One region of the Alteromonas sp. CH_MED4-4 genome, then DNA from elsewhere that is predicted to be linked to it. Evidence: predicted binding sites of a transcription regulator. Region 1 holds the regulator's gene; each other region holds the start of a gene.

Evidence for each region. The regulator LexA, encoded in region 1, represses DNA repair genes until DNA is damaged. The targets are predictions, from matches to a motif close to TACTGTATNNNNATACAGTA.
Region 2: WA381_RS20380 (recombinase RecA) is a predicted target of LexA. The motif match lies at 6,970-6,989, and genes of this name have one in related genera.
Region 3: WA381_RS04015 (exonuclease domain-containing protein) is a predicted target of LexA. The motif match lies at 3,317-3,336, and genes of this name have one in related genera.

What each region holds. Positions count from the first base shown of each region.
Region 1 is NZ_JAYMEU010000003.1:135,915-146,533, forward strand. It holds gene plsB (glycerol-3-phosphate 1-O-acyltransferase PlsB) at 1-2,114, opposite strand, end outside; gene WA381_RS03465 (sensor domain-containing diguanylate cyclase) at 2,382-4,667, shown strand; gene WA381_RS03470 (COG1470 family protein) at 4,840-8,400, shown strand; gene lexA (transcriptional repressor LexA) at 8,513-9,139, shown strand; gene coxB (cytochrome c oxidase subunit II) at 9,722-10,619, shown strand, end outside.
Region 2 is NZ_JAYMEU010000050.1:1,005-11,623, forward strand. It holds gene WA381_RS20360 (substrate-binding periplasmic protein) at 1-679, opposite strand, end outside; gene WA381_RS20365 (hypothetical protein) at 660-1,463, opposite strand; gene WA381_RS20370 (error-prone DNA polymerase) at 1,594-4,683, opposite strand; gene WA381_RS20375 (Y-family DNA polymerase) at 4,720-6,207, opposite strand; gene WA381_RS20380 (recombinase RecA) at 6,207-6,956, opposite strand; gene WA381_RS20385 (hypothetical protein) at 7,204-7,713, opposite strand; gene WA381_RS20390 (DUF885 domain-containing protein) at 7,716-9,467, opposite strand; gene WA381_RS20395 (DUF1820 family protein) at 9,506-9,841, opposite strand; gene WA381_RS20400 (M28 family metallopeptidase) at 10,031-10,619, shown strand, end outside.
Region 3 is NZ_JAYMEU010000003.1:269,885-280,503, forward strand. It holds gene WA381_RS03990 (amidase) at 1-1,345, shown strand, start outside; gene WA381_RS03995 (high-potential iron-sulfur protein) at 1,444-1,737, opposite strand; gene WA381_RS04000 (flavin reductase family protein) at 1,960-2,589, opposite strand; gene WA381_RS04005 (CPXCG motif-containing cysteine-rich protein) at 2,582-2,773, opposite strand; gene WA381_RS04010 (hypothetical protein) at 2,960-3,247, shown strand; gene WA381_RS04015 (exonuclease domain-containing protein) at 3,365-5,500, shown strand; gene WA381_RS04020 (TIGR03643 family protein) at 5,603-5,866, shown strand; gene WA381_RS04025 (hypothetical protein) at 5,919-6,359, opposite strand; gene WA381_RS04030 (hypothetical protein) at 6,610-7,554, opposite strand; gene accC (acetyl-CoA carboxylase biotin carboxylase subunit) at 7,946-9,289, opposite strand; gene accB (acetyl-CoA carboxylase biotin carboxyl carrier protein) at 9,304-9,768, opposite strand; gene aroQ (type II 3-dehydroquinate dehydratase) at 9,783-10,223, opposite strand; gene WA381_RS04050 (M23 family metallopeptidase) at 10,527-10,619, opposite strand, start outside.

The DNA.
Region 1 (10,619 bases):
AACAGCCATGCTGAGTGGAATTGTTTGCAGTGTGCATCTGGCGGCAACAGTTCATCGCCCTCCTGACGCAACAATCCTTTGTTTAGTAGCGCTGTTATAAGCGCATCAGTATGCGCAAGCGCCTCATCTTGGGTAAGGTGTAAGAATAGCTCTTTTTGCAGCAACGGATAAAGCGCCGCAATAAGCTGAAAAATACTGTTCTTCGTGGTGCCTTTCTTCGCGAAGATAGACGCCATAATAAGACCTGGGATCGCGAATAAATGCAAAATGTTGTTGCGATAATAAGTAAGGTATACCGCTGATTTTGGTTGAGGACTGATCAAACGCCCATAATCGTCTTCTTTTACGTCAAAGCGGCCTAATTTCAGCGTATCGCGTAGTAGCTCTTCCGCTGATGAATCTGGAATGGTGGCATCATCGCTGAACGGTACCGCTTTAAACAAGTCCATGAAATCGCCCATTGCTTGTTTTAACTCAGCTTCACTCATGGTCTGTCGTTTAGAAGACAGTAAGCATAACGACGCTAACGCCATACCATTTAATGCCGCTGCGCGGTTAATTCGCGTCATGACATTATTGGCCAGTTCGTTAACCGCAGGTGTCAGCCACGCTGGTTTTTTCTCTGGCTCGGCATCGCGACAATCTCGCCAGTTAGGCACATGATTTTCAAGAAACTGGTTAAGCGCAATGGGTTCGCCAAAATTCACGTATCCGTGACCATAATTCTTGAGTTTACGAATAGCCGAGAACACCTGAAGGTTAGATTCTTTTTTCTTCTTAGAGCCTTTGAGTTCGTTCAAATAGCTTTTCACTTCCATCACGTTCTCATAGCCAATATAGACAGGCACGATACTAACTGGACGGTTAACGCCTTTGAGCATGGCTTGAATGGTCATGGCTAGCATGCCCGTTTTCGGTGGGATCAAACGGCCGGTTCGGCTGCGGCCACCTTCGGGATAGTATTTTACCGAATAGCCTTTGTTAAACAGCAGCTCTAGATATTCTCTGAATACAGCTGTGTAGAGCTTGTTGCCTGCAAAACTGCGGCGTAAGAAAAAAGCACCGCCACGACGGAACATTTTTCCAACCGGCCAAAAGTTCAGATTGATACCTGCAGCGATATGTGGCGTAACCATACCCTCGTGATAAATCACGTAAGTCAATAATAGGTAATCCATGTGACTACGGTGGCACGGTACGTAGATGATTTCATGACCATTAGCCGCCAATTCACGAATGCGATCGGCATGACCTACACTAATACCGTTATAAATTTTGTTCCAGATACGGGTAAGTAGCCTGTCGCCAAAACGAATTAGCCCTTCGCGGTAGTCTGCCGCGATTTCTGTGATGTAGGTTTGGGCAGTCTCTTTCGCTTTTTCATGAGACACCTTCTTGCTTCGTGATTCCTCAGCAATAGCGCGACGCACTGCATCAGAGCCCAACACACTATTATTGAGTTCTTGGCGCTCTAACAGCGTTGGGCCAGTCATGCTTTGACGCTTTCTTTGAAAGTGAGTGCTTGCTACGCGCACAAGCTTATGTGCAATACTTTGGTCACTACCATGTTGATTGGACATCGCGCGTGCAGAAACGGCTTTAGAATAGTTAATAAAGTTGTCGCGGCCCAAAAACAGCACAATGAACAACTTACGAAGCCAACTTGGCGCCGCTTTATCAGCAATGAGATCGCTTAAGCCTGGCTTTCCACGACCCGGGGCACGGCCCCACGTCACATAGACAGGAACAACTTGTAAATCTAGGTTTTCATGGTCTCTATGCAAATGAAAGAGGTCAGTAAAAACGTCTTCAATTCCCGTATCTTTAGCCGACGAGCGGAAAAGGGGCTGGGTTTTACGTAAAAATAAGGTCGACGAATACTCTCGCCCCGCTAATGTAAGGGTTTCTGTAGGACTAGGTAAACCTAGCGCTTTAGTCGACATTCTCAGTGCAAGTTGGTCAGTCACTGAGTTGGTGGGGAGTAGATAAACGATAGGTTTACTTTTATCTATTCCTAATTCGGTTTCAACGTTAACTGGAATGCTGTGGGCTTTAACCAGTAACTTAACAGGATAATGAAATACCGACAGAAGGGCTTTTCGCATCCACGACATGAATTATGTAATCCTATGAAATAAAAACGGGTGAAGTGTAACACAAACGCGTCACAATCTCGCGACAAGCCAATTTCATCGCTTCTCATGCTGTAATGACTATCCATAACATGGGAAGTTCAAAAGCGCCCTTCTCCTTTTCTTGTGAGTCACAGCCATTTCTATAATGGGTTCGAATACAGAGAACGTAACATTAGCTGTATTTAATTGCGGTACAGCCAGACTGTTACTACTTTTATAAGGGCAAATGAATATGAGCAAGCAGTAGTGGATGATCAAAGCCGGTTAAAGACAATTGATGACTTCATGCTCAATAGCGAAGTGCCGTTAGATCTTGATGATTTAATGATGGTGCTCGCAGAGGCATACAAGGTGCCGATCGCACTCATTGGCGTCGTCGGAGAGTTTGAAGAAACCTTTAAAGCACACTACGGAACCACTCTTTCTAAAGTCACTCGTGAACATGCGTTTTGTAGTCACGTCGTTGAAGAGCGCGAGCAGGTGGTTGTTAGCAACGCGCAAGAAGATCCACGGTTTATGCATAATCCTCTCGTCACCGGAGAACCTCACATTTGTTTCTACGCAGGAACGCCGATCGAGATAAATGATCAGGTAATCGGTGCCGTATGTTTAATTGATACCGTGCCAAGAGAAATAGACGCAAAACACTTAGAAGTTTTAGAGAGAATAGGTGCTTTGGTTAGTCAGCATATTTCGCTTTCAAGAGAACACGAAGCGCTTAAACGCGAGCATGGGCTTATTGAGAAGTCTCCTATTGTGTTGGCAACGTGGCGCTATGATACGTCGTTGAGGCTGGTGTATATCTCGAAAAATAGTGAGCGTGTATTGGGAGTTTCACCCCAAGATTTGCTCACTGGAACGGTGGCATTGAGTGAGGTGCTGTCTGAGGAGGCGGAGGGGGATTTTACCTTTGCTATGCAGGCCCACATGGAAGGTGTGGAAACGCACACCTGCCGTCTTCAGATAAAGACGCCAACGCGTACTATTCGGGTGAGCATGATATCAACGGCAAATTTTCGCGAAGACGGCATGTTGTACTCGGTTCAAGCATTTTTGTTTGACACTAGTGACCAAAAGTATGTGGAAGATAAGCTCAACAAAACCAATCAGCGGATGCGTTTATTACTCGAGGCTTCAGAGTTAGGAACATGGGACTGGAACTTGGCCGCCGATGTTAATCAAGTCAACAAGCGCTGGTGCGACATTGTTGGTCTTGAGTATGAATACTATGACAGTGGCTCCCGCTTTTTTAGACAGCTCATTCATCCCGCGGATTACGTCAAAGTTGAAAAGCAGCTCAACATGCATCTAATTGGTAAGAGCAAAGTCTTTAACACCACATTTCGCATGAAACACACTGATGGCTCTTGGGTTTGGGTTGAAAGTTATGGGAAAACCGTTGAGACAGATGCCCAAGGTAAGCCGGTTCGTATAGCAGGTATTCATAGAGATATAACGCAGCGAATGGAAAGCGAACTGCATGAGAGAAAGAAAACCCAGCTCCTTCAATTTATCAATAAAACCCGGGCATCATATCTCCAAAACAATGACTTGACGATGGCGTGTCAGTCCGTACTGGCTGAACTCATAGATATCTCAGATAGCCAGTTTGCCTTTGTCGGCCAAATGAAAGGAGACGGTAGCTCATCTAGACTTTTCATTCATGCGATTTCTGAAATTGTTTGGGATAACAGTAGCTTTTCTCAATATGCAGAATACAAAAAACGAAACCTCTACTTTAGTAACTTCGATAACCTTTTTGGAACCTCAATTTTAACGGGAGAAGTTACCATTAGTAATGCGCCAAACAGTCACCCTAATTCCAAAGGTGTTCCGCACGGTCATCCGCGCATTAGCCGATTTTTAGGCCTACCAATAAAAGTGAAAGATAAAGTAGTGGGAATGGTCGGTTTAGCGAATAAGTTTGATACCTACACTGACGAAGATGCTGAGTTTCTACAGCCCTTTTTAGATGCTTTGGCTGGCTTGTTCTACGCAGTAGAGCTTGAGGAAGCCCGAGCCGTTGCTGAAGAGAAGCTTAGGCATTTGGCGATGACTGATTCTTTAACGGGCCTTTATAACCGACGCGCGTTCCTTGACGAGTGCATCTCATTTTCAAAACAACATTGTCGAGGATGTGTTGCTATTGTCGATATTGATCACTTCAAAAAAGTAAACGATACCTACGGTCACGATGCTGGAGATCAGGCGCTTATTGCTGTTGCGAGAAAAATAGCTAAACATAATCAAGCGCCAAATGTCGTGGCTCGATTAGGAGGAGAAGAGTTTGCAATAGTCATGATAGGTGACAAGAAAGAAGAGATCCATAGGCAGCTAGAAGCACTGCGCATTGCTGTTGAAGAAGGAAGGGTGACCTACAAGACAGACACGATGAATTTATCGATCAGCATTGGCGCAACATTTGTTAAAGACACCTATGAGGCGGATTTCAGCGCCCTCTTATCGCTTGCTGACAAGGCGCTGTACAGAGCCAAGGAGCAGGGCAGAAACCAAGTCGTATGGGATGAATAATAATAGTACGTGGCTTCGCCTACATTAAATATAAGCGTATACGCTCAAGGCGCTGTTGCTAGATTGATAAAGTTAAGTTATAAAAAACGAATATTTTATTAAACTTAATAATTAGGCTTGTTTTGAGCTTTTAACTAAAAAGCCGACATGCCTTTTAAATCAGGGACGATGTATGAAAACTTCGCGCTTGGGTTTTTCTGGCCTTTTTTCTCTTTTAGCTCTAACTGCGTGTGGTGGTGGAGGTGGCTCTGATTCTTCTCCACCTACAAACCCACCACCTCCACCTGAGCCGACAGCACTAGAAATTTTATCAAATCCTTTAGATTACTCAGAGTCACGACTAAACTCAGCGGCAACCACCTATGCTGATGCGAACTACAGTGGAGAAACGAAAGTCTCTACTGTGGATATCAGCGCAGTACAAGAGGTTTACATCACGCTCTTTGGTGACAATACAAGTGGCTCACCCTATGTAGATCAATATGATATCTACACCTTCCTAGATGAGAACGGCAACGTTGAAGGTACGACCGAGTGCTATGAATCAGGATCAGTAACATACTCAGGTAAGCTTGATGAAGACACGGGTAAAGGAACGATTACTGTAGACTATGATCAGTGCATTCAATATTACGACTCCACTCGGTATGACGGACAATTTTCGCTAGTTATTACTGACGCAGGTGAAAACAGCTCCGAAGTAACGTCTTATTTCACTACTTTGTCTATGCTAGACGGTGGCGTGCGCACAACATTAAAAGGCTACTTAAGTGTTGATTTTCGCTACCGCCCACAAACAGGTACGTTTTATGAAGAGACGAGGCAGTATCTTACTGTCACGCACAATGGTGAAACTTACAAGGTCAGTGGCACATCAGCAGAAGGGGTGACAAACAACACCTTCGTGTCTGAACTTAATGGTTCAATCTACATTGCGTCTAAAGGCAAATTGGACTTTGCATATTCTTCTGATCAGGGCGACCTTCCCTATTCGTCATCTGGCTCGCTGGTCGTAAAAGGAGATAAAACGGCTGGAATTGACGTTATTGATGGCGCAGTTCGCTATGGCGAAGATAACAACGGCGATGATATTTACGATGTAGGTGTATACTTTAATAATCTAACAGCGTTTGCCAGCGGAAATCATACTGGCCTTGCGCTTTCAGATATCGATGCGATATCCGTACCTCCTGTAGTGAATCAGCCTTATTACTATGCCTATGAGACTGTCTATACCACAGATGAAGTCACCGTTGAGCCTGGCTACTATCATGATTCAGATACTCCCGACTCAGAGCTGGTGATTTCGTTTCGCTGGTATGTAAATGGTGTAGTCCTTGACGATGTTAATGGTACCACGCTCCCACCTTACAGCGCAGTCTTCGGTGATGAAGTTAAAGTTACCATGGTGGTGTCAGACGGTATTAACGTTGTTGAATCCCAGCCTACTTTCGTTGAGATCGGCAATTCTCCTATGACGCTCACTGCATCGAATATGCCTGAAGTAGTAACTGCGGGCGGATACGTAGAGTTTACCGTATCGATGAGTGACCCAGACAGAGTTGACGATGACGTCGCGGGAGAGCTTATTTCAGCGCCTCCCGGTGCTTCGTTAAATGCGGAAGGTCTGATGACCTGGAATGTACCTGCGAATCAACTTTTCAACGCTCAAACTTATATGTTTAGTTTCGCTAGCTTAGACGGAACTGAATCCCAACAAACGCTCGAAATCACTTCTTATGCGGACAAGGCCCCGGCTTATGCTCGTACTACTGTGATGGCACCAATTTATAATCACGGCTTTGCTATTGCTTCGACCAATGGTGTAAGTGAACTTATCACGGTAAATGCTCGCAACGTGGGCGCATTTTCGCTAGAAGGCAATACGCTTAAAAATACCTATGTGTATCCGTATAAACTGCCAACTAAAGGCGAAATTAGAAGCGTGCATACCCAAGATGTTGATGGTGACAATAATGATGAAATCTACCTTCTTACTCAACAGGGATTGTCTGTAATAAAAGACCGCGAAAGTAACGCAGAAGCGGTGTTTATTATTGAAGATAGTATTATTTCTGGCTTATTTTACGACATCAATGGTGACGGGGTTGATGAAGTTGCTTATTTATATGGGAGCGAATATTACAATGCGACTTCTATTGCCATTGTAGATGTTCGCACAGGTGAGCAGTTGCAACAGTACGATATTGACGGCGTCAATAACCTTGCTTTTGGTAACGTAGATGATGACGCATCGATAGAAATGGTAACGAACAATGGTTATGTATTTGATATCGAAAGCGGTGCCAACCAATGGCTATACGGTAGCGGGTTCAGCGACGCATTTGTTGTGCTGGGTGATATGAATAACGATGGTGTAGATGAAATCATCGGTGCCGATAGTTGGAATGATATCTCAATCTACTCAGCAGTATCGAAAAGCAGTTTGGCAACGGCGGAACATGGTGACATTTGTGATATCGCCTATAGTAAAGAAAGCCCAGCTACAGAAGGAATAGTGGTTGTCTCCGAGTGTCAGTGGGGACAAGTTAGAGGTTTTGCATTAGAAGCGGGACAAATCTCTGAGCAGTGGGCTCTTAACCACAACACTTACAGTGGCATGTCACTTCTCATTGACGATTTAGACAATGACAATGTGGACGACATTATTTGGACTGGTGAGAATCAAATTTTAGTAGCGCAACAAGATGCCAACGGTGAATATGCCTTATCAGATATAAAAGGTGCGCCGCGCGCGAGTAGATATCATGCCGCGGGTTGGGCACCTTATGGCGATAATGATGAAAGAGCCGTCTTTGTTAGCGATACAAGTAGTTACGAATCATCTATTCAGATTTTATCGGTAGATAAAGAGGATAACTTTGCGATAAGTGCTGAGGTTGGCGAAGATGTCTATAACTATAGCAAACCGGTCGTTACAGACTACAACAATGACGGTGTGGGTGAGTTACTAATAGGGGCACTGGATTATAGTTCGTCGTTTAATGTCGTGAGACTTACAGATAACGCTATTCAGTGGACACTGAACAATAATCAGAATAGTGAAATTTCGTTTATTGAAGCCATTGACGTAAATAACGATAGTTACGCCGATGCAGTTATTATTGAGAACAATCGACTTAAAGCGTTTGATATCGAGAATCAGGTGCTTATCGACTCAATCATTAACGATTTTTCAATTAATGCGCTTGCTGCCTCTGAAAAAGACGGTGTGCATTATTTTGCTGTTGGGGGCTATAGTTCGCTCAAGCTCTATAAAATGCAGGATGGTGAATTTGTTGGATTGAATGAATTGGAAACCAATTGTGACCAATTGCTCACGGTAAATTTTGATAGTGATAGCGAACTTGAATTTGCGTGTTTAAATAGAAACTACAACACCATCAATGTTTATGACGTGGCGAGCGATGCATTAGAACTCAAAGACGCTATAGCACCGTCATTCTACCCTCAGTATATAGCGGCTGTTCCAACGACGTCGTCTAATCAGTCGATTCTCGCTATCTACCAGCCTAACGAGAATGACTATTCGTACAATTATTATGACAGCATCGCATATCGCGTGGTTGAGGTTGATAATAAAGGCAATGTGGTGTGGCAAAGCCCTGGACTTGGGCTCGATAATGTTGAAGGCATGCGCACACGTCAAAATAGTGATGGGGAGCTGGAGTTACAAATTAGTAACCCGAACATGGCTCTTCTCGTAAAATAAGAGGAAAGCACTTGTCGTAGGCTATTGCAGATCGCAAAAGACGCGGCAAGTGCTTGTTATTTAGTTTTAGGTGTATATACTTACAGGAACTGTATGAACAGACAGGTCTTTTATGCGCCCACTCACAGCTCGACAAACCGAAGTTTTAGAACTTATTAAAACAACCATGTTAGAAACGGGAATGCCGCCTACTCGTGCGGAAATAGCCCGTCAGCTTGGCTTTCGTTCTGCTAATGCAGCAGAGGAACATTTGAAAGCATTGGCGCGTAAAGGCGTGATTGAAATTTTGCCTGGTACGTCTCGTGGCATTAAGCTCAATATCCCTCTTGATAACGACGCACAAGAAGAAGAAGGCCTACCGTTAATTGGGCGTGTTGCAGCCGGTGAGCCGATCTTGGCGCAAGAGCATGTTGAATCGCACTACAAAGTCGATCCTGCACTGTTTCAACCCCATGCCGACTTTTTGCTACGCGTTAACGGTATGAGCATGAAAGACATTGGTATTTTAGACGGTGATCTTCTCGCTGTTCATCGCACCACTGATGTTCACAACGGTCAGGTGGTTGTGGCGCGTGTAGATGAAGACGTCACCGTAAAGCGTCTAGAGAAACGCGGGCGTGAAGTATTGCTTCATGCTGAGAATGATGAGTTTGCACCAATAAAAGTTGATTTAGCGACTGAACATTTTGCGATAGAAGGCATTGCGGTGGGTGTGATCAGAAACGCTGACTGGATGTAGTATTTTAGCTTGTTTGTATAAAAGCGGCGCGTTAGCCGCTTTTTTTATGTCTTTTGTTCCTGTTTTTTTCTTCAATCTGCCAACTTAGGTTTTATCCTGCCCAGCAAACCTGTTGGTTTTCTGCGCGCTTATTTTTATCATTACTCACGTTATTCTTTCTATGAATGCTTCAAGTATTTTCCATTTTTTATTGTGAATTTTGTTTGAAATCGACATTGAGTCATCGATTACTTATTGATTTCTTAACTAGTTAGTCGAGCATTTACTTTAACCCCGTGTTCAAAATGCCTGTTTGATTCCAAGGGCATCCCACAGCAATCGCTTTCTCTTTTTTGCACTTGAAATCCCCGCGACCATTTTAGTAAATGATTAAAAATTAACCACTTCGTTAAATTTTTAATAGAAAAGACTAGACGGCGCGACATTATTGCGCAATTCTTATACAGAGATTAACAAAATAATAACAATGACTCTAAATTTGTTTTACAAGTTGAGGTTATGGGTCAATCGTTCGCAAACCATTTGGTAGGGCATCGCGCAAATTAATCAGCGTCTTTGACCACGCCATTACGGAGGTGCTGAGTGAAACAACTAACGACCGTTTTCGCAAAATGGTGTTCTAGTATACCAATTTTGCTTTTTTCCCCTTTGCTTTTTGCGCAAGAAGCAAGCGAAGAAGCCTCTTCGCTTAATTTGAGACGCGGTGCTACCGACATCAGTGGGCAGGTATACGACCTCCATATGTTGATGTTCTTCATTTGTGTAGGTATCGCGGTTGTAGTTTTTGGCGTGATGTTCGCCTCAATGTATCTACATAGAAAGTCCCGTGGCGCCAAGCCAGCTAATTTTCACGAAAACGTGAAGGTGGAAATTGCTTGGACCGTTATTCCTTTCCTTATTCTTATTTTCATGGCGGTACCCGCAGCGAATACCCTAATTGCTATGGAAGACACGTCTGAGCCTGACATGACGGTGTTAGTAACAGGCTCTCAATGGAAATGGCATTACAAGTACATGGATAGCGATGTAGAGTTTTATTCTTTACTCGCCACTCAGCGCGAGCAAATAGAAAACAAATTTCAGAAAACAGATAACTACCTGCTGGAAGTTGACCGTCCCTTGGTTATTCCTACTGGGAAAAAAGTACGCTTTCTTATTACCTCTGACGACGTTATCCACTCTTGGTGGGTTCCTGACTTTGCCGTGAAAAAAGATGCCAACCCCGGCTTTATTAACGAGTCTTGGGCCAAGGTGAATGAGCCGGGTATTTATCGCGGACAGTGCGCAGAGCTTTGTGGTAAAGACCATGGCTATATGCCGGTTGTGGTAATTGCTAAAGAACCCGCCGAGTTTGAAAAGTGGATGGGCGAACAAGAAGAGATTGTTCGTAAAGCAAAAGAAGAAGAGCAGCGTCTACTTTCTATGAATATGTCTATGGATGAACTGATGAAAGAGGGCGAGCGAGTATACAACGCAACGT
Region 2 (10,619 bases), on a different contig from region 1:
TCTCGGGGTGTCTTAAGGTTGATAGCGAAAATGAGACAACGTTGTGTGGCAGGGTTAAATCAGCGGCAAATGGTCCCATTTGCGGAAAGCGACGAGCAACGTTTTTAGCGGCATTATATTCCACATCTAAAGCATCTACTTTATCGCTCTGTAGAAGGTTAAGCCCATCATAAATACTGTTTACGCCTGTTACCTTAACGGTACCGTTCTTAATTTGCTGTTCCCACTTTACAGGGGAAAATCCGTCTGGCGTGGCAAGTTTTGTTATATGAGTAATTCCTTTACCAAGGTTATCTGTTTTAACCAAAGTCACGGCGAATGTTTCTGCCAGAGGTTCAGAATATACTTTGTTAAGGCTATGGGTTATTTGATCATACCATCTGGCGTTATCAGGAAAGACAAAGTCTACATTGCCTTTTTTCAATTCTATTTGAAGGCGTTTAACTGGCATGCTCAAGTATACAAAGCGATGTCCGCTTTGCTTTGAGAATGCTTCAAGAATAGCCCAACCCAACCCCTTTTCATGATCCGATGAAAAGTTGTAATACGGATAATATTCAATATTTTGAGCGCCTACGATATAGGTGTCGGCTGAAACAAAAGGACTTGAAAGTGTGCATGTAACTGGCAATACCGCCATTTGCACAAAGCGACGAATACTATTTCCAAACCTCTTCAATTTTCAATCCTTGTTCTATCAAAAGCTTCTGAGACAACTGCTCGAAAGGGGTTATTCCGTATTTTGTTTTTATACTATCAATTAATTCTGGATTTGAGGATATGAACTTATTAAGTTCACTAATAATGTCTTGATGATAAAGCGTAGATAGGGAAAAAGGAATTTCATTATGTGGAAGCGTCAAATCTAAAGTAAATGCATCTTGCTCATATGATAGAGGAGCAGATCGCTGGCTAACGAAATACTCTAAATCTAACCCGTCTACACGTTCTTGGTACAAAAGCGCCAAGCCTTGTTGAATATCCGTAACCCAAGTTATTTGGGTACGTTGAGTGTCTATTCTTTCTTGCCAATTTACCGGTGTGAAGCCTAACGGCATGGCGAGGTTTTTTATCTTTTCGATGCCTTTCCCAGCGTTCTGTCGTTTTACAATTGTCCCCGTTACTGCGCTGGTTAATGGGAGGGAAAAGTACTTGTCATTTGAAGTGGTAATGCTGTTATACCAGCCTCTATTATCAGGGTATACAAAGTCAACATTACCTTTAACTAACTCGAGTTGAAGCCGTCTTATAGGCAAGCTTAAATACACAAACTCGTGTCCCGAAGCTTCAGAAAAAGCTTCTAAAATTGACCAAGCAACCCCTTTATCTGTTGATGATGCAAAATCGTAATGGGGGAAATAAGCTAAGTTTTGTGCGCCAATCACATATTTATCTGCATAAATATTAAGGCTAAACAAACAGCCAATGAAAAGCCCAATACATCGCATCATTCTAAACTCCAAAATGACTACAGCAATTTACAATATACAAATAAATTATCTTTGAAGCATTTCCTTGAGAGGAAGTTTTTTAATACAAAAATAAATCGCATAGCTATACACCATAATTTATCGTTTTGCGGGTGTAAAATACTCAGTGAAAATCTCTTGAACTTAATGACAGCTTTTCGAGCCACGGCGTCCGATCAATAAGCTTACCTGCGATGATATGAATAACTCCCTCTTTGGAGCGTTCAATAATACCATTTACCTGTAGCAGTTTAGCTTTTAAGAATGTTTGTTGCTGAGCACGAGCGGTAGCTTGCCACACCACAACGTTCATATTGCCTATATCATCTTCTAAAGTTAGAAAGGTAACGCCTGCGGCTGTACCCGGGGCCTGTCGACCTGTTACTGCGCCGAGTACTTTTACAACAGATTTATTGGTCTTGTCTTTAAGCGAATTGGACCAGCTTATGTCTTTAAGCTTATGTTGCTTTTTGAGTAAAGAAATAGGGTGGTTATTTACCGATAAGCCGGTTGAGGCATAGTCTTCTAGTAAATTTTCTGCCTCAGAAGGCGTAGCGCCGAGCGGTGTGGTATTTTTATCTGCATAAAATTCGTCGGTATCGAAAAGTGGTAGACGGGTTTGGGTATCCATAATTCGCCAGCGGGTTTCATACCGATTGCCTGAAATCGTGCGAAGGGCATCGGCGCTGGCCAGTGCCTCTAGTTCGTGACTTTTAAGCGATAACTGCTGTAATTGTTCAACATTGGTGTAGCTTTTGTCTGAACGGTTTTCCACGATAAGCTGAGACGATGCTTCACTTAAGCCTTTAATAAGCTTAAGACCAAGCCGAATGTGTTTTTTTTGGCCTTGTACCACCAGAGAATGCTCAACGTCAGATTGGTTAACACAGGGCGCTTCTACCCGTATGTTGTGACGCTTAGCATCTTGAACTAACTGAGACGGAGAATAAAACCCCATGGGCCAGCTATTTAACAGCGCTACGTAGAACTCAACAGGAAAGTAAAACTTCAACCAGCAAGACACATAAGCTAATACGGCAAAAGATGCTGAGTGCGATTCAGGAAAGCCGTAACCTGCAAAGCCTTTTATTTGTTCAAATAAGTTGTGGGCGAACGTACTGTCATAGCCTTTATCCGTCATCCCCTTAATAAGCTTGTCTCTGAACTCAAAAATTCTACCGTCTTTTTTCCAGCTCGCCATGGCGCGACGCAGTTGATCGGCTTCTCCGCCACTGAAGCCAGCTGCAACCATGGCAAGCTGAATCACTTGCTCTTGGAAGATAGGCACGCCCATGGTTCGAGACAGAACTTTCTCCACATCTTTAGATGGGTAGCTAATGGTTTCGTTGCCGTGTCGGCGTATCAAATAAGGGTGGACCATATCACCCTGAATCGGACCTGGCCGTACAATGGCTATTTGTACGACCAAATCGTAATAGCGACGAGGTTTGAGCCTTGGCAGCATAGACATCTGAGCCCGTGATTCTATTTGAAAAACGCCTACCGTATCGGCCCGACAAATCATATCGAAAACCTGTTTGTCATCTCCGAGCTTAGTAATGAACGGAATACTGGTTTCAACAGGGTATTGTTTATTGATAAGAGAGAATGCACGACGTATAGCGCTCAACATCCCAAGCGCCAGTACATCCACTTTTAAAAGGCCTAAGGTTTCAATGTCGTCCTTATCCCACTGAATAATAGTACGCTCTTCCATCGCGGCGTTCTCAACAGGAACAAGATCGTAGAGCGGCCCTGCGCTAATAACAAAACCGCCTACATGTTGCGACAAATGTCGGGGCGTGCCCAGTAAAGCTTCGGTAAGGGTAATTAACTGCTGCACCCTAAACTCTTCAGGGTTTAGCCCAAGCCCCGCCAGCTGAGATTTCCACGGAATAACGCTGTCTCGGCGATTAATCTGCTTTACCACAAAATCAAGCTGTGATTCGCTAAAGCCCAGCGCCTTGCCCACATCTTTAAAAGCCGACTTAAAGCGATAGCAAATAACCGTAGCCGCGATAGCGGTTCTTTCCCGGCCGTACTTTTGATAAATGTATTGGATGACCTCTTCACGGCGTTGATGCTCAAAATCCACATCAATATCTGGCGGTTCGTTACGCTCTTTGGAAATAAAGCGCTCGAACAGCACACTTATTTGCCTTGGGTCTACTGCGGTTATTTCCAAGCAATAGCACACTACCGAGTTGGCCGCAGAGCCGCGCCCTTGATACAAAATACGTTGTCGCTTGGCAAACTGAACAATGTCGTAAATGGTTAAAAAGAAATACTCATACTCTTGCTCGTCAATAAGCGTAAGTTCTTTTTCTATGGTTTGGCGAATATCAGGGGTTATACCTTCAGGAAAGCGCACTTTTATACCGGCCTCTACACGTTCCCGCAAATACGAAGTGGGCGTATACCCTTCAGGTACAAGCTCCGCAGGATAGTGGTAGCGCAGCTCTTCTAAAGAAAATGTGAAAGCGTGAGCAAGGGCATTGGTATTGGCAATCCATTTCTCAGGGTAAAGCTTCTTAATTTTTTGTACGGTTCGCAGACTACGCTCTGCATTACTCAACGCATCCCGACCTATTTTGTCTACACTGGTATGCACGTTAATAGCATGCAATACATGTTGAAGCGGCAGTCTGTCAGCGTGATGCATGAGTACACCTGTACAGGCAATAACAGGAAAAGGATAGGCAGACTGCAGATGATTGTAATGCGCAAACCTGTGGTGATCCCTTCCGTCTAATAGGCGCTGAGCGCCAATATAGGCATCAATACTAGGGTGTTTTTGCAGCCATTCAGCCCAATGCTTGTCTTTAGCTTCTTTGCCGCTTGGTAGCCAAATGAATTTGCAATGGCGAATGGTACGCAAGTCCCACTCAGCTAGTTGGTATTCACCTTTATCAGAGCGACGCCTCGCGTTAGTAATAATTCGGCATAGTTCGCTATAGGCCGCTTTGTTCGGGCACAACAGCACAAAAGATAAAGTGTCATCAAATACAAAGTAACTACCCACAATAAGCGTAATCGGTAGGCCCTGATGCTTAATTTCGTCGAAAGCCCGTACCACTCCCGCTACTGAGCATTCATCGGTAATGGCAAGTGCGTCGTAACCAAGGAAAGAAGCCGTGGTAACAAGCTCTGCGGGGGAAGAGGCACCGCAAAGAAAACTATAATTGCTTTGGCAAAAGAGCTCACTGTATTTCATGATATTGCCTTTACCTTTTTCTTTAACCGCATACCGCTAGCAAAAAAGGCCCTGCACCCACCAGCGGCTCTCTTCATCTTTAAACACTAAAAGCCTTACGCATTGCTCAGTTTGGGCGATGAAATAATCACGCTTTGTTGGGCTGTCATGCCACCACTCACTGTGTAATCGCACGGGGCCAAAGCAAATTTGGGTAGCCTGAATAAGCGGTTTAGGTACATCAAAGGTGAAGGTAGGCGTAATGTCACTGCTATAAGCGTAATTACCGGCACAGTTACCGACGCTCGGCTCCGTCACCGTCATATATTCAAATTGATGGCTGTCGGCAGCGCGAGGTTGAAACGTACTGTTATCGCCTAGCTTCGCGTTTAAGCGCCCAATTAATTGCTTTTGTGCAATATCGTTAAATCTGTCGCTAAAAAAATCGCCATTCTGCGTATCCATTTCTTCAAATTGCTGACAGGTAAGCGCAATGGCTGTAGCTGGCTCAGGCAACACCAGACTCTCAGTTTTAAGACTAAATAACGGCAGCCAACTTTTTACTGATGACTGAGGAAGCGCCGAACGTATATTAATATCCATTACAGGTGCTTCTCTGAAATGAATATGTACGCTGATGCTGGATGTATATAAGTTTCTTGCCCGTAAATAGTGAGATAAATGCTCAAACTGCTGGGTGACAAAAGGGGTTAGATGCTGCGTGTTTTCAATATCAAAAGGCAAGAGGATAAAATTATCGAAGTGCTCCAAAGGCCTAAATAACGTAACGCGTGGAAAGGTTTCTCCCCTTAACGCAGTAAGATACATAATGGTGTTATTGTCAAAGCGCCGCCCCAGCTCTTGTACCGGCATGGCAAGCAACTGTTGTACGCAGGAAACGCCCACCCTTGCCAATGAGTCAATGACCTTGGGAGATAGAGCCGTAAGAGAAAGCGGGCACGCACTTAGCGCTTTTTTTATGTCATCGGATGTATGCAAGTAAGTATTAAATTTATGAAGCGCTAATACTTTTGCGGCCTCAATTGTCCATGCGCTAGCAAAATGATAGCGAATATCTGCTTCTGCCAGAGCTTGGGTTAAAGTTTTCCACAGTGGCTTATGACCGCCATAGTAATGGGTTAGGTTATCTAGCCTTACTGCCAGACCGTTTACACTATTTGAGTGAATGTGGTTGTCTAATACGATGTCAGAAGCCAGTGGGTAAAGCCGATGGGCTAACTGCGTCAGCATATGCTTTTCGGCTTCTTCACTGAAAGGCAGAATATGTACGTAAGGGCATAGCGCCGCCGCTTGAGCTAGCCCATGCCCAATTTCAATACCTTCTTTTCTCGCAATATCATTACACTGCGTAATTTTGTTTGTTTTACTGCAGTACACCGCAACGGGGGTATTCGACGCTAACGATGAATACTGGTTATTAGATTCGTGCCTCGGCAATTGGCTATGGGCACGTTTACTTCTAGCCGCTTTGATGTGGCTGTCTAAAGTTAGTTGGTAGCAGTAAATATAAGCCCACAGCATCATTAGCTCACAGAGTGTAATGCCTGATCGGAAAGTGTGTTGTGTGCCATGGCCCATTTAATAGCCTGATTGTCGGGTGTCCACCGATGGGAAATAACAATGTTATCTTTGGGCCACCCATGACGCTGCTTGCGTATGTTCACTGCCAAAGCGTGGGGTTTACCCTTTAGCGCGATATCCAACGTAATGGGTAATGCACCGTCGCTTTGATTCGAAGGAGTGGCTTGTGAATCACTTAAGCTGGCCTTCGGATAACCTAACTGTGAGGCCTGCTGTTGCGGTGGAGTATACAGTAAGCACAGCGCATCATTATGCGTTGCTGCTACCTGTAGGCGTCGTGCTTCTTTTTGATTTACAGCATTACTCCACAGCACTACGCAATGGCAAGCCGTACTTTTTAAACATTGCTCTGCTGCCCACAACGACTCTTGTTCAGAACCTGGTTTTACTACCAGCACTTGTTGCGCTTTAAGCCCCAAGTTTTCTAACCACGGCGACTGTAGTAGCCCGGGAGGGTTAATAAATACCACCAGCTTATGCGTACGGTGTTGGCATATAACCTGTTTAAAGAGTGAAAGTTCACCCATGCCGGTTAACGAAGAGATACGGACAAGACCTGTAGATGCAACGCCACCGTTAAGTGCTTTATCCAGACGCGGAAAACCCAGTGAAAACTTGGTTTCACTTTGTCTCTGATCTCTGGCCCGCCAAATATGCGGGTGGTTATTAAGCACGGATAACGATTTATTCATGGTACTCAAAATAAACTGTATTTTTATACAGTATTATAGTGCAGCAATAACCCTTTTCAAGACAAAAGGTTTTTGGCTTGTTGTTTTAAGTGCTAACTTACTGATTAGTCTGGAAAGGTAAAAAGATTAAACTTTTAAAAGAGTGGGAACATGGCTAGGGTCGCTGACCTTACTACATAGCAACGCAGACGACCCTGCCATACAGTTAGCACTGTATAAGCGCTAACGAGGGACACAGAGTAAAATGTTACTCTTCAGATGGTTCTTTTTGAGCCTTTGCAGTCGTGCCGCTTACTGTTGCTGTAACGGTTTGGCAAAAAGCAATGAAGCCGTCGGCCGTATTTTTTGACCACACCATACGCACGTTGCTAGGGAGTGCTTTCACCACCTCACGAATTTCCTCAAGCGTCACTTCTTCATTAAGCAACACTTTATTCAGCGATTCCTCAAATGACATCCCTTTCTCACAACAGGCCATGACGATAGTCGAAAAGTTGCGCATAAGCGGGTGCAGCGCATTGTATTGAGTTTGGTCGATAAGGCGGCTTTTATAGGCACTTTCAATACGCGCAGTAAGATTTTTCTCTAACGCATCTGTAACAAGAACAAGGTTGCGATAAGCATACGTAACCTTGTTGTTGGTCTGTTTATTCGAGTGACGCAATAGCGCCAGCTCTTTCTGTAAATTCTGCGCTCGCAGCACAAAGTAAATTAAAAACAGGATAAGTAATCCAATAACACCAAATGCAACGATCATGTTTATTGTGCCTTTTGTTCTTCTATAAACGTATTGATGTTTTGCTCCAAGATAAACAATGGAACTGAGCCGTTTTCTAACACGGCGCGGTGGAATTTACGCACATCAAAACGCTCGCCTAATGCTTTCTCTGCCTTCTTGCGAAGGCCTTTAATTTTGATTTCACCAATCTTGTAAGACAAGGCTTGCGCTGGCCAAGAGATATAGCGGTCTATTTCAGTATTTACGTTGTGTTCTGAAAGCGCGGTGTTTTCCATCATATAATCAACCGCTTGTTGACGACTCCAGCCCATCGTGTGCATACCGGTATCCACAACCAAGCGACACGCACGCCACATTTCGTAGCTTAAGCGACCGAAGTTGTCGTACGGCGTTTCGTAAATACCTGCTTCAATACCTAAAAACTCAGAGTACAGACCCCAGCCTTCACCAAACGCTGAAATATAGGTGTTACGACGTACCATAGGTAAGTCTTCAAGCTCTGCTGCCAACGATATTTGAAGGTGGTGGCCAGGCACTGCTTCGTGCAATGTCAGTGCAGGCAATGCATACAAAGGGCGCTTATCGAGGGCATACGTGTTTACCCAGTAATATCCTGGCTGATCATCGCGGCTAGGATGAATGTAACGGCCCGTTGTATATTTGGGCGCGATAGCGTCTGGTACAGGCGCTACACCGTAGGGTGTTCTTGGCAGATACTCAAAGAGCGAAGGAAGTTTTGCGTCCATTTTCTTTGCAATAAACGACGCCTCTTTCAGCAAATCTTCAGCGCTGGTGGCATAGAATTGCGGGTCTTCGCGTAAAAACGTAATGAATTCGTTAATGTCGCCATCAAAGCCAAGCTCATCCACAATTTGCTGCATTTGCGCGCGAATGCGTTTTACTTCAGACAACCCTAAATCATGGATTTCCTGAGGCGTCATATCCGTGGTGGTGTAATGCTTGGCTCTATTGGCGTAATACGCCACGCCATCAGGCCAGTTATTCGCGGCAATATCTTCACGGGCACTAGGAATGTATTCATCTACCATGAAGTCGTAGAACATTTGATACGCAGGCAATACGCTGCTATTTATGGCAGCCTTGCCTTGCTCCGTTAGCGCTGATTTTTGCTCGTCAGTAAAGTACTCTGGAAAACGGGTAAATGGAGAATAAAAGCCACTGTCCTCGGCATTTTCAACAATGTATGACGCCACCGAGTTCTCAAACCCTTTCAGCACGACTTTAGGCTGCGTGTAGCCTTCTTTTAGCGCCTGTTTCATATACGCAATTTGTTGGTCAAAATAAGGCTTAAGCGCATTTAGGCGGCTAATGTAGGCCTGATAATCTTCTACGCGCTTAAAGGTGGATAAATTAGGAAGCGAGGCCATTGCACCGTGAAAGCCATATTCTGAATTGATAGGCACTAAATGCGCGCGATACGTATATTCGTCCACATAGTTAGCTAAACGATATTGTTGCATCAGCAAGGCAATATAAGCATCAGTAGAGATGTCTTCTTTTTTATACTGACTTAAGGTCTTTTGAAAAGTACGCCATTGTTCATTTTGTGCTTTCAGGGCTTTGGGAGAGTTGTCTGGTAATACGTGAGCGAGTGAAGTATCGCCTTCGCGAGAAGCTAGAAGCGGGGAAACCGAAAGCTCGTATTGCCAAATGTCATCAAGTAGTTGATACAAGCTTTCATCGTTAAGGTCCTTTGCAGATGAGCTAACGCTGCAAATAAATAATAATGCTGCTAAAACATAGCGATACATAAGGGTCTCCGGCAACCTTCACCGGAATGACCCGGCGGTTACTCTTTCGTTGGTGTATATATTGGACTAGGGAAAGCAGTTACTTTATCAGATTTATTTTCTAATTTAGTAATTTTGGCTGAACCTTTTTTATTTACGGCGTCAATGCGCAAAATGTTGTGCATCGGTACATAAGTTTTTGTTACTTCAGAAAATTCGGTTTTCAACCTTTCATGACTAGGGTCTACAACAACACTTGTGTGAGTATCCCACACAAAGTCACCTATCTCGATAAAGCCAAACAAAGCGCCCTGCATAAGGCTTTTCACGTATAACTCATAGCGCTCACCGTTGCTGATGAACTGAACGCGGTAAAGAATGTCGTCTTTTGACATAGATGCTGCTCTTCACTAAAAAAATATAAAAACACCCGGAAGCTGAGCCGGCATGCGACTGGCAATTTTACCTTGCTCATAAAATGCGAGCAACGGTAGGAAACACATGGTAAACGTAAGCAGTTTAATGGTATTCCGCCTATTAACTGCGTTACCATGATGCACACTTAGTTATATGGTGAAATTAGAATGATAAAAAAACTCCTTATAGGTAGTGCAATGACAGCAATGACCTTTGCTGCTACTGCCCATAACCACGCATCGACAGACAATGCTTTTAACCCTGATACACAGCGAATCAAATCGCACCTGTTTTTCCTAGCAGATGATTTGCTTGAAGGTCGTGACACGGGCTCTCGTGGCCATGAAATTGCGGCGCTATATATTGCGACCGAATTTGCTAAATATGGTTTGAAGCCAGCGGGTACAGACGGCTACATGCAAAACGTAGCGTTTCGCAAAGCGAATCTGGTTCAAGAGTCTCCCAAGTTTACTTTCACGCAAAACGGCGAAACCGTCGATTTTGACTACCCGAAAGAATATCTAGCTAGCCCGAGCTTGCTTAGCACCGAGGCCAACCTAAAAGGTGAAATGGTCTTTGTGGGCTACGGCATTGTGGCTGACGAGCTATCTCACAACGATTACAAAGACTTAGATGTAAAAGGTAAGGTTGTTGTAGCGCTTGCTGGTAAGCCAAGTGACTTTCCATCAGAAGAGGGCGCTCACTTTGCGTCTGGCTATCAAAAGCAAAAGTATGCGGTAGACAATGGCGCTATTG
Region 3 (10,619 bases), 130 kb from region 1:
GACGCTTGGCCCTCTGGCAGGTATTCCCGTGCTGCTAAAAGATAATATAGAAAGTAAAGAGATGCCCACCACAGCCGGCTCAATGGCGCTTATTGCTAATGACACTGGTCGCGATGCGCCTATCGTAGAAAAACTGAAAGCGGCAGGGGCAATTATTTTGGGTAAAACCAATTTGTCTGAATGGGCAAACTTTCGCTCTGAATCCTCTATCAGCGGCTGGAGTGCAGTTGGCGGGCTTACCCGAAACCCGCATATGCTATCAAGAAGTGCTTGTGGCTCGTCATCGGGCTCGGGCGCTGCCATGTCACTTCGCCTCGCGTCACTTGCCGTGGGCACCGAAACCAATGGCTCTATTATTTGTCCGGCATCCATAAACGGGGTAGTCGGCTTTAAACCAACCGTGGGCTTGCTTTCCAGAACTCACATAGTACCTATTTCTTTCAGTCAGGACACCGCAGGACCAATGACGTCTAACGTTCAAGACGCCTGGCTAATGACGGCAATCATGGCGGGCCCTGATGCAAGCGATAACGCTACACTAGACGCTGAGTCTCATCGCCCAGCTATGCCAACATCTTCAATGCTGGCTACAGATTTAAAAGGCAAGCGTATTGGTGTGGTTAGGTACCGCCAAGGCGATAACCCTCATGTGCTGGCTGTTTATGAAAGCGCGTTAAAGCAGCTTAAAGCATCGGGCGCGACGCTGGTGGACATCAGTGACTTCTCTCAGCCAGATTCATTTTGGGCAGACTCCTATAATGTTCTGCTGAGCGAGTTCCATCATAGTATTAACGAATACTTGTCGGGGTCGCCGGCAGAACTCCCTGCAAGGAACTTGTCTGAGCTTATCGATTTCAATAACAAAACAGAGCGCGAGTTAGCGTTATTCAATCAAGACATTTTCGAAAAATCGCTCGCGTCGGCAGCCATTGACAGCGAAAAGTATCAAAATGCACTGCGCCTTATTCAAGACACGGCGGGCAAAAATGGTATTGATACGTTGTTAGCAAAGCACAATGTTGATGTACTAGTTGCGCCCTCAAACAGCCCTTCTTTTTTAATAGATGGCGTATATGGTGACCATTCGCCTGTCGGTTTTATCGGTATCGGGTATTTGGCCGCAATTGCAGGATATCCGCATCTCACAGTGCCCGCTGGACAGGTGAAAGATCTTCCTGTGGGAATTAGCTTTATTGGTGGAAAGTGGCAAGACGAAAGCGTGTTAAAAATAGGTAGAGTCTTTGAAGCAAAACACGGCTTCTTCATTAAGCCTGGCCTTCTGCCTACACGTTTTGACAACCCAGCGCTAAAAGGTATCGAAGACGGAATTGACGTAGTTCGCTAGCGGGAAATGAGGGTACATAATCGTATTTCGCCTCAACAGAAACGAAAAAAGCCCTTGGTTTAACTCAAGGGCTTTTGAACGTCTTTTCTTTCGATTGGTTAGCCAGGCTTTTTCACCCAAGCGCTACACCAGCCATCAGCGTTAACAAGCTTATTAGGGAAAATGTTACAAGGGCGGTGTTGTTCGCCATCGGCGCCCTGCACGTACATGCAGTTTGCGCATTTTGCACCTTCAACAGTTGACGACGGTGTGTAGTTCAGTGCTTTTGCAGTAGGGTCATCAGCGCTCAATTGTTCTTGAGCCTGAGCACGTAACGCTACACCACCTAATGTAAGACCGATAACTGTCGAGCCAGAAAGCTTTAAAAAGTCACGGCGATTTACAGATTTCATAACATTCTCCTTAAGAGATAGAAACGATAATGATTCTTTTTTATTCAGTGCCTTAAACGCAAAAACCTGCCCAAAGAGGCAGGTTTTGTTTCATGTTTAAATACTATCTCTTTTTGAAAAAAGATCGAACGAAATGTCGCATTTTCGCTTGATCCAGATTAAATAAACTTCAGAGTTACAACCTTAAGTATTGAATGTAAGACCGCTGGACAGTTTATTAGTTCACTTCACGGTTAACTTTACATCGGGCTTTGCATACGCAAATTGCGCAATTCGTTGTGTGCTGTGGTAGCTGTCTAGGCCTGAGATACAGGCCGTTTGCGCTTGCTCTATATCTGCATAGCCGTCTGAATCTATTATTTGCTCAGGAACGTAGAGCTCCTGGATTTCGCCAATAACCATTTCGGTTTCATTAAGCAAAGTAAAATGCTGTGCTACTTTTAAGCCCATTTTAATTTCACTTTCTTTGACATACGGCGCACTGAAGGACTCACTGATCTGCGCGGTTAACCCAACGGCTTCAAATTCACTTTCATCTGGCGCATAGCGGGCTGATGTTTGGTGGGCTTTGTCGACCCAGTCAACAGACACGTGATTTAGCGTATAAAAGCCCTGCTGTTTTATATTGCTTAACGTATCTCGCGTGACGGTATGTGGACGCATGATCATGCCAATGAGAGGCGGGTTTGCACCGACATGAACAATAGAGCTCACTATAGCCAAATTGTTTGTAACGCCGTTTGTTGTACCCACCAAAGTCGCCGATTTAAAACCAGACAAACTATTAATTAGGTTTGCGCGGTAGCGCTGTGCAAGGGCGTCTATATCACCGCGGGTAAACTGCTTAGTCATTCTCTCTTTCTGCCTCTATCTGAATGTCATCACCGTGCTGATAAGCAGTAAGCTCAATGGGCTGACAACACACTTGGCAGTCGAGCACCTGTACTTGGCCAACATCGTTAATTTCATCTATTTCAACATCATTTGGGGCCATACAGTAAGGACAGGAAAAGCCCATGGAACGAGTTAAACTCATATTTAAATGCCTTTGTAATCACTAATGCTATTTGTTACGTAATGCAAAGACGAGTGGATTTTCTTTTAGACACGCCCCTTGTATCTGATTTTAAGAGAAAAGGACAAGACTGCCATTTGACGCTTATGAGTAATCAGAAAACTGGGTGCACAAATAATAGATGTGATAGACGAAAAAGGTGACCTTGTGGCAAATAAAGTTGGTCAATGCCCGTGCTGTAATAGAGAAACTCGCCTTACTTACCATCATCTTATTCCGCGAAAAATGCACAGGCGTACCTATTTTAAAAAGCACTTTAGCAAAGCGGAGCTTCAGGACGGCATTTACATTTGCAGACAATGTCACAGCGGTATACATCGATTTTATGATGAGATGACGTTGGCCAAACACTACTTCAATTTGCAGCGTTTATTGGCAGATGCGCAGCTTTCTTCGTTCTTTCATTGGGTGTCTAAACAGCGCGTACGCGTGTAAAAGTACACGCTGTGCACTATTAGCAGCAGATGTGATACCCAATCGCGGAGGATTTAATTTGATTCGCGTGGCTGTATAAATATACACTATTGGTGTTTTCATAGCCAAAGATACCTCATGCGAAAAGATTTACCGCCACGTTATTACCTTACACACTTTCACGAGTTCCTTGGGTTCTTTGAGGGTGCTAGCAGGGCGCTTCTAAGTGACGAAGCCACTGACTTTGTTAGGCGTTTTAAAGCGTTGGACGATGACAAACAGTGTATTGTTGTGCGCGCTGCAAATCGCAAGTACGCAGTGATTGACAGGACGCAGTTCAATTATAGCGAAATCGCTGTGCCACAAGAGCAAATAGATTGGCTTACCGACAACGGCTGGTTTGGTGACCTTACCCACGCTTCGCTTAATGACATCGCAGGTGTCTTGACCAAAGATGCTCTGCTTGAGCTACTTGCTGAATACGGCAGTATTCAGGGGCTCGCATCTCTCACCAAGCCTAAACTCGTGACGTTGCTTAATGAACATATCGAAGCTAGAGGCTGGCCAGAGCGCTTTTCGCTAGATAACTACTTAGTGTGCTTGTTCGACGATGCACTTCGCTATTTGCTGTTTATCTATTTTGGTAACACCAAAAGCCGTCTAAATCAGTTTTCTATGCGCGATTTAGGCGTAATGAGAACCCGTTCTGATTCCGTAACGGATACGGCGCGTTTTGAAACTAAAAGCGACGCCCAAGCGTCATGGTTTTACGCTAACCATTACAGCCAGTTAGCTTTTTATAACGATGATATGTTGCTTGCCATTGCCGAAGGTGAACTGCCCATTACAGAAGGTGTGTCGGCCTGTTTTTATCGCGACCAGTTTCTCTATGCATTAGGCCTAAAAGTACTGATGTTTGATAGAGCGAAAGGGCTAGAAGTATTGAAAGCGGCGCAAAGCGATAAGGCAAAAGAAAAGTGGTTAAGAGAGAGCTACAAGGACGGAAATGAAAATAGTGTTAAACAGACCCTTGAAGAGATAATTGATAATCCGCAATCGGATACGCTGTTAGCATTTGCAGAAGATTTCTATGCCCGTAAATACCACAAAAAACGCACCAGCACGGTTACCGACATGCTTCGCAATGCTAGCCGTACACTGGATATTGACGTAAGCCAAAATCAACAGGTTGAGCGTGGTGTGCTGGCGCATTATGCAAGGCGCGGCATTGAAGGCTGGCGCACGGAAAACCGATTATGGCGCAGTTTGTTCGGCCTTACCTTTTGGAAGCAACTTTACGAAGAAGACACGCTGGTTACGGAGTTTGATCGCAGACCATTATCGCTTAAACAGAATAACTTTTACGCTAAGTTTGAACACAGTATTGAAGCGTTGTTACAGGCGCTTGATAGCAAAGAAAAACTGCGTTTTCACATTCACAAAATGGCCACGATGCACTATGGCAAAGTTAATAGCCTGTTTATGTGGTCTAGTCATTTGCTTACGCCTATAGAAGCGCTAATTGAGCATGGTTCGCTAGATTCGATTTATGCTTTACTTCGCATGATGTGCAAAGACTTTGAGAGCCTCCGAGATGGCTTCCCCGATATCATGGTATTTGACGGCGCACTTCGCTTTGAAGAAATCAAAGCGCCTGGCGATCAGCTTCGCCGAAATCAGCTGGTTTCAATTCAACGTTTGCAGCAAGCTGGATTTGACGTTGCGGTAACAACAGTGAAATGGATACGCGACCCAGCACAGCCTTATGTTGTGGTAGATATAGAGACCACTGGAGGAAACAGCAGCTACAACCGGATTACCGAAATAGGTATGGTAAAACTTGTTGGTGGGAAAGAGGTAGACAGGTTTCAAACCCTGTTAAATCCGCAGCGCCGCATTCCTAGCAACATTACCCGCCTTACTGGAATTTCGGATGACATGGTGGCAGATGCTCCGCTTTTTGCTGAAGTAGCGGAACACGTGGCAAATTTCACCGAAGACGCTGTGTTCGTGGCTCACAACGTAAACTTTGACTATGGGTTCATCAAGCAAGAGTTTGCAAGACTAGAGCAAAGTTTCAGGCGACCCAAAATGTGTACCGTTCGTGAAATGCGTCGCACCTATCCTGGGCTGCCTTCTTACTCGCTGGCAAACTTAACAAAGCATTTTCACATAGAAATGGAGCAGCATCACCGCGCGCTGAGCGATGCGAAAGCCGCCGCCGAGTTGTTGAAGCTAGCGTTTGAAAAAGACGATGAGCAAGTGAGCGTTTAAGTCGGCCACTAATTGTTTGTAAGTTTAGTGTACTTGAACTGAACAAAATGAGCCGAAAATAAGTATGTAGTGGGGTTAAACACGCATATTGAGATGTAAGAAATGGCATTAACTGAAGAACAAGAATCACGGGTAATTGAAATGGCGTGGGAAGACCGTACGCCTTTCGAGGCAATAGAGCGTTTATACGGGCTGCCTGAAAAAGATGTGATAAAGCTTATGCGTAAAAATCTCAAACCGAAAACCTTCAAGAACTGGCGAGAGCGCGTGTCGGGTAGAAAAACCAAACATGCCAGCCTGCGCCCTGAAGGTGTGGACAGAGGATACTGCCCCTCTCAGTACAAATTTAAAGGCGCTAATAAGTAGCGTGTAGAAGCCTTTCCTATAGAAGCGGAACTGCCTTACGTTGTAGCTGCCTTTATTTTTTGGGAGGCGAAATAGTAGTAATCGGCAAAAGAAACGCAGTTAACTGCTGACGCATGGGGGTAGGAAAAACGATCGTGTTTTCTGATTGCAAAATACTCTTCGCGTGTTGAACCTGACGCAATAGATTTTGATAGGTGTCGTTATTTTGCTGAATCGCTTCTACCTTGTTCATGACAAGCTCAATGAACTCTGCAGGAGAAACGTCTGCATGTTGTTTGATCTCAAACGCCAGTGCCTTTAGCACGTAGGCTTCCCACTCCTTTCTATAACTGTCTTTCAGCCGTTCCGGGTAAAGCGTTAAGTCAGATATATCTTGCGCTAAGTCTACGATATCGAGAGGATCATCAAAAAGGACGCGAAACGCAAGCAGCGCTTCATCGGAGAGTCGGGAAATGGGAAGTTTTTCTTTGAACTGAGCGTAACGGCTGGGCACAAGAACACCTTCAAATTACGATTATTAGAGTTAAACAATACGAGCTTTAACGCTTCATTAGACTAAAGTTTAATAAACTCAACTTTAAGTTTAAAGCTCAAGAGATTAAAAATACGTAATCTGCGGTAACTGAACTCACAATGGCGACAAGCCGTAATTTATTATGCACTGTTAAAGTGTGTACGCGTTCTTGCTGTTTGGCCCATCGTTTGATGGGCCTTTTTTATGTGGTGTAGGCGCTTTGTTTCATTCAACTATCGAAGGAGAGTTTTACTCCTGCCAATAATCGACTGACACTATCTACCACATCAGCTCTTATAAACCATTCAACATCATGCTTCTCCGATAGCACGCCACTAAATTCCAGAGAGCCGCCGTGACCTGTTCCTAGGAAGTCTTCAATTAATTCAGCGCGCTCACCAAAACTACTGTCTATATAGGAATAGTAAGCAAAATATTCGATAGGATATGATGTGTTAAAAGCGCTTGCAGCGAATTCGCCGCTGGTGCCCACTACAACTTTCGCAGCACTTTCATCAGTACGATGCACTAATTCAATGAACGCGGTATCTTGTTCATTAATACGTAATCGATATTCTGCCCTGGCAAATGTACCGTTCAGCATTCTTTCAAAACTGGCTTCATAGCTATGTCGTTCCCCCATCTTTGCCGAATATTCAATCTCAAAGTATTCATCTTCTTCACCAACGTTAAACGCCTCGGAAGCTTCGGCATTCGCCAGTTGCCCCACCACTATTTCAAGAGCAGTGTTGTTTTGCAGCTTTCTCACGTGGCGAATGCCAGTAATCCATCCATCTTTGGACAAGCCTGTTGAAGAAACTCGCCCTTTATAAGTGGGAATAATGCCTAGTTCAGTTTTGCCCGCATTTGTTTCATGCCTGAGGTACAGTCGTCTTGCATAAAGATAATCGGTTGTGTCGCTACCAAACGTATTGTGGCTAGATGAAAAGTCATCGCCAGTAACAATAAAACTGTTTACTGACCATGTAGAAGTGAGGGAGAGCGATGGATAGTAACGCAATCGATATTGTTCACGGCTAGGGCGATTGGAGCGATTATCGTAACGCACTTGGATATCGAGTTTCTGTGAGAACGAAGGCGTGGTGTCTTCAGCACAAGCCTCGGAGAGCGAGCCGCATAAGAATACACAAATAAAAATAGAGATTACCCTCACGCAATTTCCCTTCTCATTTCCAGTTAATCAGTTTATACATCAATCATAACTTTTTCGGACAGATAAATTTCGCTATGTAGATAAAAAGCGAAAAAAAAGCCGGCAAGGTTGCCGGCAATAAGTGGAGTGGGACTCCAATGAGTGGTAAAACACACAAAAAAGGGAAGGTCTTAAGGGAGATGTCTTAAAACTTGTACGCAGTATAGAGTGGGCGTTTAAATAAAAAAATCGTTAAAAACTGATTGTGGTAATCGGAAAATTAGAATTTGCTGAATAGCGAATAGCGAATAGCGAATAGCGAATAGCGAATAGCGAATAGCGACAAGAAAGTAGTAGCGGACTATAAGAAAATTGGGCTACACAAAAATACAGCGTGTAGCCCAAAGGGGGATTAGGCTAAACCTAATTTCTTCTCTAAGTAGTGGATGTTGGTTCCACCGGCGAAGAAGTTTTCATCGGCCATAATGGCGCGTTGAAGTGGAATATTCGTTTTAATACCCTCAACCACAATTTCTTCAAGAGCATGGCGCATACGAGCAATCGCTTCGTCGCGGCTTTCACCGTAAGTTATAAGCTTACCAATCATTGAATCGTAGTAAGGTGGCACGTGGTAACCCGCGTAAATATGCGACTCCCAACGAATACCCAAACCACCTGGCGCATGGAACATGTCAATTTGACCAGGGCTAGGAATAAAGGTTTTAGGGTCTTCTGCGTTAATTCGACATTCAATGGCGTGGCCACGAATTTGAATTTGCGACTGATCAATAGACAATGGCTGACCCGCTGCAATGCGAAGCTGCTCTTTAATAAGATCAACGCCAGTGATCATTTCAGATACAGGGTGCTCTACCTGAATACGGGTATTCATTTCTATGAAATAGAATTCGCCGTTTTCATATAGGAACTCGAACGTACCTGCTCCGCGGTAGCCAATTTCGATACAGGCTTTGCGGCAACGATCGCCAATCTTGGTACGCATTTGCTCAGAAATACCCGGTGCTGGGGCTTCTTCCACTACTTTCTGGTGGCGACGCTGCATTGAACAGTCACGCTCACCTAAGTGAATGGCGTTACCTTGGCCATCAGCAAGTACCTGAATTTCAACGTGACGTGGGTTTTCAAGGAATTTTTCCATGTAAACCGTTGAGTTGCCAAAGGCAGCACCCGCTTCCGCTTGTGTTGTTTCGATGGCTTTAATCAACTCAGCTTCGCTGCGAACCACGCGCATACCACGACCACCACCGCCGCCTGCAGCTTTAACGATGATTGGGTAACCAATGCGCTTAGCAATGGCTTTGTTGCGCTCTACGTCGTCAGTTAGCGGGCCGTCGGAACCGGGTACACACGGTACGCCTGCTTTTTTCATGGCGTTGATAGCAGAAACTTTGTCACCCATAAGGTTGATAGTTTCAGCTTTAGGGCCAATGAAAATAAAGCCGCTTTTTTCTACCGCTTCAGCAAAGTCTGCGTTTTCCGCTAGGAAACCGTAACCTGGGTGAATTGCAATAGAGTTAGTGACTTCTGCAGCAGCAATAATGCGAGGAATGTTCAGATAGCTTTCGGTTGCCGATGCTTTACCAATACAAATCGATTCGTCAGCCAGCAACACGTGCTTCAAGTTTTTATCCGCAGTAGAGTGCACTGCTACGGTTTTGATGCCTAGTTCTTTACAGGCTCTCAAAATACGCAGGGCAATCTCACCACGGTTAGCAATAAGTACTTTATCTAGCATAGTTAAGCACTCGCTTATTCAATGATGAACATTGGCTGGTCGAACTCTACAGGATCTTGGTTTTCAACCAAGATTGCCTTAACCACGCCTGCTTTATCTGCTTCAATTTGGTTCATCATCTTCATCGCTTCAACGATACAAAGCGTGTCGCCAACTTTTACTTGCTGACCAACTTCTGCAAACGGTTTTGCCGTTGGTGAAGATGCACGGTAGAACGTACCTACCATTGGAGACTTAACAACGTGACCCTCTGGCTGTGCTGGCTCAGCTGGCGCTTCAGACGCAGTGGTAGCTGCCGCTGCTGGAGCTGGTGCCATTTGCGGTGCCGCTGGTGCTGCAAAGCTGTAGTTCATTGGCGCTTGAACACCCGTTGGACCACGGTGGATGCGTACAGACTCTTCGCCTTCAGTGATTTCTAGCTCGGCAATGCCAGATTCTTCCACTAGTTCGATGAGTTTTTTAATCTTTCTAATATCCATGTTCTGTCTCTGCTTTATTTATGCGATTTCGGTAAGTTGATTGCTGCAGTTAGCGCGAGCGAGTAGCCCATGGCACCAAGGCCAACAATGACGCCAGCTGCAACATCAGAAAAATAGGAATGATGACGAAACGGTTCACGGGCGTGAACGTTCGACAAATGCACTTCAATAAACGGGATATTGACACTTAATAATGCATCGCGAAGGGCGACGCTGGTGTGCGTGAAGGCAGCAGGATTAATAATAATGGCATCAACAGTACCCATAGCAGCGTGCACGCGATCAATCAGTTCAAACTCAGCGTTTGACTGAAAATGCGTTAAGGTCACGTTGCTTGACGCAGCCTGCGCCTGCAAATCATCTACGATGTCTTGCAAGGTTTGTGTGCCGTATTTGTCGGGTTCTCTTTGGCCTAACATATTCAGGTTAGGGCCGTTCAATAACAAAATATTCATCTAGTTTGCTGCTATCTTCGGGAAAAAGTCACGGTTATTGCCATTTCAACAAACTTTTGTGACAGTTGCACGAAAAAAAGCCAATTAATTTGCTCGTTTATTGTGTTAAATGCTGATTATAGTGATAGATAAAGATTTCGCAGCAAAATACTGGTCTAATCAGGTGTTTTCGGCGCAAAGTTTATTGGGAGGTTTGCTTATTGGCTGCCTGTGAAACCGCAGCATGCTGCACTCTCAGAAGGCGTTAGTGGGGGAAGAGATAGTAGTTTTAACGAAAAGTATCAGTATGTATTGCTATAAATGCTAAGGCGAGGCCTTAGTTAGGGCGCTGTCGAAGGAAAAGGGGACACTTACGTACTTACCATGGAATTTGGCTACATATATGCCAAAGTGAAG